2 regions of the Roseovarius conchicola genome follow, and region 1 is predicted to be linked to the other one. Evidence: riboswitches for the same ligand, from Rfam matches in the RefSeq annotation. Region 1 holds a riboswitch; the other holds the start of a gene.

Region 1 (3,992 bases):
CATCGGCCCGCGCCAGATCACCGCCTTTTCTTCGTCCAGCATCAGGCCAATCGACATCAGGGTGACGCCATGGGCATGCAGCGGCTCGATAATCTTGCCATCGGGGCTGGCCGGACGTTTGTTGACGCCCATCATACGGGGCTGCGAGGGGCCATAGATATCGGCATCCAGCAGCCCAACACGGCGGCCCTGCTTGGCCAGGGCCACGGCCAGATTGGACGAAACGGTCGATTTCCCTACACCGCCCTTCCCCGACGCTACAGCCAGGATCGAGCGGATAGTATCGGGCCGTATCGATTCCTGACCGCCCTTGGCATGCCCCCCGATTTTCAGGCTGGGCGCTGCGCCGCCGCCGGGGGCGGCGGGCGGGGCTTTTGAGGGTCCATGCGCGGTCAGGGCAACGCTGGCATTTGCCACACCCTCCAGCGAAAGCACTGCACGTTCTGCAGCCGCGCGTAGAGGTTCCATCTGGCGGGCAATATCCGGGCTAGGCGCTTCGATCACAAAGCGCACCGTATCGCCTTCAATCATCAATGCACGCACCATATCGCGCGAGATCAGCGTACCGCCATCCGGCAGCTCCAGACGATCCAACTCGGCTTTGATCTGCTCTGGGGTGATGGACATACGCGCGCTCCTGTTTTGGCCTTTGATCTATAGGTGGCATGTTTTGCGCCGGGCGCAAGGCGACTTCGTAACACTCTTAGTGTCGCTCAGGATTATTGCAACAATAGCATGACGTTAGGTCACTTTCTTCTATGCGCTTGCTGCATAGCAGCATTGCTCCGACAGGGGATTGTGCACCTGCAGCATATACCTATCTTCTCCAACAAGAGACACGAGCAGCCCAGAACGGGCGTCGCAATGAATAGTATTCCGCAAGGACCCAAGACAATGACGTTTGCACCCCTGACCCAATCGCGCAGCAACGCGCTCACCCTGACCATCGCCGAAACGCTGAACAAGACTGTGCAGCGGATCCAGGATTACCGCAACTACCGCATCACTATGGACGAGTTGTCCTCACTCAGCAGCGCACAACTGGCCGATATGGGCCTGCACCGCAGCGAGATCAAACGCGCGGCCCGCGAGGCTGTCTACGGCGCAGAGACCTAACACCAGATCGGATGTCCCTCCTCCTCCCCCGGGGCATCTGTACCCGGCTATGGCACTCCTCCTCCCTGATGTCATAGCCAAAATTCCCGGGTTTCTGACCCGGTCAAGATCGCGAACGACCCTCCTCCTCCCATTTGGGTCTGACGTGCTTTGATGGCGGCACCCTCTCCTCCCTCGGGTGCCGCCATTCTTATTTCAAGTCAAAGGTTTCGCCGGGTTTCCGACGACGGTCACGCCGGCAGGCACATCTTTTGTCACAACGCTGCCAGCGCCGACAATGGCCCCGTCGCCGATAGTGACGCCCGGCAGGATGATCGCACCACCCCCAATCCAGACATCTTCTCCGATTTTGACAGGACGCGCACGTTCCAGCCCCTCGGCACGCTTCTGGCGATCCTTGTGGTGGTTGGGACAGTAAATCTGCACCTGAGGCCCCAACATACTGCGCGCGCCGATGCGCAGTTCGGCCGTGTCCAGCAACACACAGCCCGAATTCAGATAGACCCGGTCGCCCAGATAGATGTTCACGCCATAGGCGCAATGAAACGGAGACTCGATCCAGACATCCTGCCCAACATGTGCCATCAGCGCGGCCAGTTTGGCCCCTAACGGCCCACGCTCATCCGGGTGTTGGTGATTGTGTTGATGCAGCGCATCCCGCGCCCGCATCTGCATAGCCAGTAATTCGGGGTCCAGGCAGGTATACCATTGCCCGGCGGCCATTTTCTCGCGTTCTGAATTCATGGCCGCCCGATTCCTGTTCTAATGCAAGCGCCGCGCGCGCCCGCCCCGTGACCGGGGTCGCGTCACAGGGCTGGTCGCCTGGTGCAGGAAATCGACAAAAGCCTGCGCCGCAGCGCTACCGGGATTCTGCGCCTCAGGTACTTTCAGCGCATCAACCGCGTCTTGTGGCGTGGCCGCGCCCGGCATGGCAAACACCCATTCCAGAAACCCCAGCCGCGCGGCTGCGGCTGCATCTTCACCTTTCAAGTCAAGGGCTTCCAACCCGTCTATAATGCGTGTGGCAGTCATGTTCTCAGTTTCTCCCCGGCCACACCCCGGGCCGGATGGGGCGATGGAGCCTAGAGGGATGGGGCCTTTTGAGGCCAATCATCCGTCCCGACCGCCCACCGCGATTCGACGTAGACCCAAGGCTGGTTTCCGGGCTTGGCGGGCTCTGGATGTTGCGCCTTCCCGGGCCGTTGGCTGGCCCAGTGGCATCGTGCAACATCCCCCAATTCTTACCGTTGCGGGGGCAGCGCCGGTATCTCACCGGCTTCCCAATTCTCCCCGTTGATCGTGCAAATCGCAGGGGCACCTCAGACTTTCAGTTTTGCCCAAAGCGATACACCGCGCAAGTCAAACTTCGCCGCGATGCGGCATGAAACCGACAGGCAGAGGTCGTCATGGACAGGTGATCGGAACCATATACCCGGCGGGCATGACACGATTCCCCAACACTGCTGTGGGACGCGAGGCATCCCGCACACACCCGGTCTGTTGGCGCAGATAGGTTGAAAAATCGGGACTCAGGATATGTTGAGGCAGGGGCAACCCGGTTTCACCCGCCCCCGGGGCGACGCGGATGTAATTGGAATTTGGCGATGGGTGCGACAAATCCAGATCAAAAGCGCTCATCGTTGGAGCCTTGGGCGGCGCAGCGCAGGCTGAAAGCAAAAGACCTGTCGCGATCAGGATCAGTCTGGTCACTTTCATCGCGCCTCTCCGCCGGGTTAACACGGTGACCACAAACTATTGGATCGCGCGCAGCCGCTCAACGACAAGGTAAAGACATCGTTAACGCGGAACCGAGCCGGACCAAACACATTCGCGCACCTCGGTAAGCTTGGTCAGGCCAAGTTGCCCCATATTGGCGATCAGATCAGCGCGCAGGATATCAGCCAGATGCGCGGGGCCAGCAGGGCCAAGCGCGGCCAGCGCATAGTGCCACGCGCGCGCCATCATCACGTAATCCGCGCCCAAAGCGATGGCCCGCAAGATATCAAGCCCGCTCTCGACACCGCCATCCAGGATCAAGGGGAGGCGTGTCGCTGCCCGGATCGCCGGCAACATCTCGATGCCGGTCGGGGCCGCATCAAACTGTCGACCACCATGGTTGGACACCCAGATCGCATCAACGCCCTCATCTTCAAGCCGCTGGGCATCCTCAACCCGCAAGATCCCTTTGACCACCATCGGCCCGTCCCAGGCATCGCGCACCCAGCGCAGATAGTCCCAATCCGGTGCGGTGCGCAGCAGGTATCCGGCATGAGCGTTCGAGGGCAACCCCTTGGTATCGGGCGCATAATCGTCAATCAGGCGCATCCGCGGCATCCCTTGCTGCGTCATGCCCAATGCCCAGGCCGGACGGAACGCGATCTGCGCCAGAAGGCGTGCTGTCAAACGAGGCGGCTGCGTCAACCCCGAGCGCATCTGGCGTTCGCGGCGGCTGCCCACGGGCACATCAACCGTCATCACTAGGGTCGAGAAACCAGCGGCTTTGACCCGGGTCAGCATGTCGCTGCGAATGTCAGGATCGCGGGGCGTGTAAAGCTGGAACCACGCGTCTTCGCCGATGACGGGTTGCAGGTCTTCGGGCCTCTGGCTGGCCACAGTCGAGAGCGTATAGGGAATCTGTTCCACCGCCGCCGCCCGGGCCAAATGGCGTTCGGCATCGGGCCAGATCAGCCCGGACATACCAACTGGCGCGATGCCTACAGGCAAAGCATGGGTACGGCCCAGCAAAGCCGTCTGTAAATTGGGGGTGGTTTCACCATGTAAAACCGAAGGCATCAACCGCACATCATCCAACGCCTGCCGATTGCGTATCTTGGCCAGGTCTTGCCCCGTGCCACTATCAAGGTACTCCCAAACAA
Region 2 (3,992 bases), on a different contig from region 1:
CCCGAGCTGTTGACGGTCAAAGCCGTTGATCGCCTTCAATCTGCCGATGTGGTGTTATTTGACGATCTGTCCTCGGGGCCGATCTTGTCGCATGTGCCCCCCGAGGCCGACCTGATCGGGGTGGGCAAACGCGCGGGGCGCGCCTCGCCCAAGCAGGATCATGTCAGCCGGCTGTTGGTGGAACATGCCGAAACGGGCGCGCGGGTTGTGCGCCTGAAATCCGGCGATGCGGGCATTTTTGGACGTCTTGAGGAAGAGGTGGACGCCCTGTCGCAAGCCGATATCCCGTTCGAAATCGTCCCCGGCGTTACGGCGGCCTCGGCAGCAGCGGCGGCAGCCTCGATCCCCCTGACCCGCCGCCTGACGGCGCGGCGCGTTCAGTTCATCACGGGCCACGATGTCGCTGGGATGCTGCCTGAAGATCTGAACATGGCCGCCCTGGCCGATCCGCTTGCCACGACGGTCGTTTACATGGGACGGCGCACCTTTGCCGCCCTGGCCAGCAAGCTGATCGCAGCAGGCCTGCCGGGCGAGACCCCCGCCTTGTTGGCAGAATCGGTCTCAACTCCGGCCCAACGCCTGACCCGGCATTCGGTGCACAGCCTGTCGGAGGTGACGGTTGATACGGCCTCAACCGCGCCGGCCCTGATACTTTATGGCCCCTTGGCAACTGAGAAGGATTGACAGACCAAGCCTTCACGTGACACGCAATTATTGACGGTCCCCAAAACGGCGCAAAGCGTCCGGGGTAAAAGGGAACACGGTGCGGTTTAGCCATCAGGCGCCAAATCCGTGACTGCCCCCGCAACTGTAAGCGGTGAGCGACCCGCAAAGCCACTGGGCGTCCAAGCCCGGGAAGGCGCGGCAAGCAGCGACCCGCAAAGTCAGGAGACCTGCCGTCAGGGGCATGTGCCCCACCAAACCGGTCCAAATTGGGCCATCTTCATAACCAAAGCCGTCGGGGAAGACGGCAAGGAGACAGTGAAATGCATATTGAACCCGGAATCGTAGACGGCGCGAAAATCGTGCTTTCTTATGCCACAGCCGCCGCCGCAGGTGGTGTTGCCGCCAAGGCCGCTTTTGACATGGTGCGCGAAAACGGCGCGCTGGCCTTTGCAGGCCGCGCGGCGATTGCCACCGCTCTGACCTTCATCTTTTTCGAGGTGCTGCCGCACTATCCCGTCGGCGTTAGCGAAGTCCACTTCATCCTCGGCTCAACCCTGTTCCTGCTGCTGGGCGCCGCACCGGCGGCGTTTGGCCTGGCCCTGGGCCTGTTGGCGCAAGGTCTGCTGTTCGCGCCGTTCGACCTGCCGCAATATTTCATCAACGTCACTACGCTTCTTGTGCCGCTGTGGCTGGTGCGTGAAATCGCCAATCGCATCATTGCGCCCAACACCGCATACGTGGACCTGAAATACAGCCAGGCTCTGGCGCTCTCGACCGCCTATCAGGGCGGCGTTGTGGCCTGGGTAGGGTTCTGGGCCTTCTACGGCCAAGGCTTGGGTGCCGAGACCATGACATCGGTTCTGACCTTCGGGGCGGCCTATATGCTGGTGATCATCATCGAGCCGATTGCGGACCTCGCTGTCCTGGCCGGAGCCAAGGCAGCCCGCGGGATGACGGGCGGCGCATTGTTCAATGCGCGGCTGCATCAGGCGGCCTGATCCTGTTTAAATCCAAGCGCGGCCTCTGGTTTGGGGGCCGCGTTTTTGTTTCCGGAACCCTGCTATGTATCTCCTTTCTCTGGTTGGTATCGGCACTGGCAACCCCCAGCACCTGACGTTGCAGGCGGTTGATGCACTCAATGCGTGCGATCTGATTCTGATCCCCCGCAAAGGTGCAGACAAAGAAGACCTGGCCGAGGCACGTCGGCAGATTTGCGCAAACGTCCTGCGCCCGGAGGGACCGCAGATTGCCGAGTTTGACCTGCCAGTGCGCGATCCCGATACCCCGGATTACCATGACCGGGTCAAAGACTGGCATGATGCCATCGCCGCAGTCTGGCATCGTGAGATATTGGCGGGGTTGCCCAATGGAGGACGGATTGGATTCCTCGTCTGGGGAGATCCGTCGCTCTATGACAGTACGCTGCGCATTGCCGAGCGCCTGAAAGGGCAGATGGAACTGCGGGTCGAGGTCATCCCAGGCGTTACCTCTATTCAAGCGCTGACCGCAGGGCACGTCATCCCGCTCAACACGATCGGTGGCCCAGTGACCATCAGCACAGGCCGCCAGCTGCGCGACAAGGGCTGGCCAGAGGGCTGTAGCACACTCGTCATCATGCTGGACGGTGGGTGCGCCTTCCAAACCCTGGCCGACGGAGAGTTTGACATCTGGTGGTCTGCCTATGCTGGCATGCCACAGGAAATCCGCTTGTCCGGCGCGTTGGACCAGATATCAGACGAGATCCTCAAAACGCGGGCAGAGGCGCGTACCCGGAACGGATGGATCATGGATATCTACCTCCTGCGGCGACGCGGCCCCCGGTAGTCGGACCAGCATAAGCCTCCCCATCTGAACTGGTCCTGCAGGATCTGGCTGGCTCCCTGGTCGATCGGCTTTTTTGTTAGGGACTAACGCCGTCTCCGCGATCTACACGGTGGACCACGATATCTGGACAGGTAAGCAGCTTTGCCAGAAAAAGATAGCCTATCTGTCAACAAGGAAAAACGCTGCCATAGGGGCAAACTTTAGCCACTGTGGAGTACCACATAGTTTGACCCTCGGGCACCTGCTAACCCATTGATTTGTAGTCACCCAAAATCTGAATGACGCACCTGATTGACCTTTTTTGACAGATAGATTGACCCCTGAGCGCGGTTTCATCGAAACCAGCCGTTCAAAGTGTCGTTATCGAGGTCCGGTTTGCGGGACACAGCCGCCTTTCGCTATAAACCAACCAACGGCTGCTTCATTTACGCAATCCAGTTAGAAAGCGCTCGACCTTCTGCATCATCGTTGGCTTAGATGGGCCGGAAGACCAACCACCGCCGTTCTCGAAGACCTGTTCTTGCCATGTGGACGGTTTTTGCCGCCATGAACCACGACGAGCGGCAAATTCCATGCCGTCCCAGTCCATGAACCAGACATCTTCGGACAAGTGGAATGTGCAGAGATCGTCAGACCAGATGTAACGGCTTCTTACCGTTTCACCGACTTCGGCTACTCGTCGATTCTTTTTCAAGCTGTCCGGTGTAATGCGGCGATATCTGTCGCCCACGCTCATGATAGTCTCGCGGAGAACGCAGGTGACAAGGGATTCCTGCAAGGGCACGCCGACGTCCGTCCACTCCTCAACACGACCTTCAAGAACGGCGTCACCCATGGCGTAAGTCATTGTGTCCGCAGGGTCATCACAGGCGGCAACGACAAAGACACCCTGATTTTCATGACAGAAGACTGTGAAGCCATCTTTGGACTTCAATTCATCAATCGGAACAATGTGATCTTGGCATGAAAGCGGCAAATTGTTTGAATCCGGATGTACAAAATTAGATTTTCGCAGTGTTAGCGCACCAAAGCGACGGTAAAAGTCTCTCAAAATCGGGTTCGGCCACTCGGGAACGGTGCTTTCGGGAACGCCTAGTTCGGATTGAGGGACTTCATACCAGTCAGCAAGTAATTCTTGAAGTTGCTCAAAATTTTTCATCGCCAAAACAACTCCCAAGCTACTCTAACTTCTACTTCGCCGACCTTCGCCGTGGTTCAGAAAGATTGCAATATGGGCCCCTGTCCAAGCTTTCGCCGCATGCTGTTCGAAGGTCTGTTTCACCCGAAAGGGTCAGGGCTTCTGCCTGAAAAAGGCAATCTATGTGGCCATAAGGGTCAAAGCGCTAGCCATAGGGGCAAACTATGTGTCACGTAAGATCAGGAAAAATGGTGGAGCCTAGGGGGATCGAACCCCTGACCTCTTGCATGCCATGCAAGCGCTCTCCCAGCTGAGCTAAGGCCCCAAACCGATGGGCCATCAGGCCCGATGCCGCTCATTAGGC

What was found. A riboswitch is a leader RNA that binds a small molecule or an ion and turns the genes downstream of it on or off. The one in region 1 is predicted to bind cobalamin.
Region 2: another riboswitch for cobalamin. It lies ahead of V6N02_RS11210 (energy-coupling factor ABC transporter permease); the one in region 1 lies ahead of V6N02_RS14520 (hypothetical protein).

Annotation. Positions count from the first base shown of each region.
Region 1 is NZ_JBGEHK010000005.1:35,226-39,217, reverse strand. It holds gene V6N02_RS14535 (Mrp/NBP35 family ATP-binding protein) at 1-627, opposite strand, end outside; gene V6N02_RS14530 (DUF1127 domain-containing protein) at 895-1,116, shown strand; gene V6N02_RS14525 (sugar O-acetyltransferase) at 1,312-1,860, opposite strand; gene V6N02_RS14520 (hypothetical protein) at 1,879-2,148, opposite strand; cobalamin riboswitch at 2,252-2,453, opposite strand; gene V6N02_RS14515 (hypothetical protein) at 2,521-2,832, opposite strand; gene V6N02_RS14510 (alpha-hydroxy acid oxidase) at 2,914-3,992, opposite strand, start outside.
Region 2 is NZ_JBGEHK010000003.1:403,845-407,836, forward strand. It holds gene cobA (uroporphyrinogen-III C-methyltransferase) at 1-684, shown strand, start outside; cobalamin riboswitch at 702-915, shown strand; gene V6N02_RS11210 (energy-coupling factor ABC transporter permease) at 987-1,664, shown strand; gene cobF (precorrin-6A synthase (deacetylating)) at 1,729-2,490, shown strand; gene V6N02_RS11220 (hypothetical protein) at 2,912-3,649, opposite strand; tRNA gene V6N02_RS11225 (tRNA-Ala) at 3,878-3,953, opposite strand.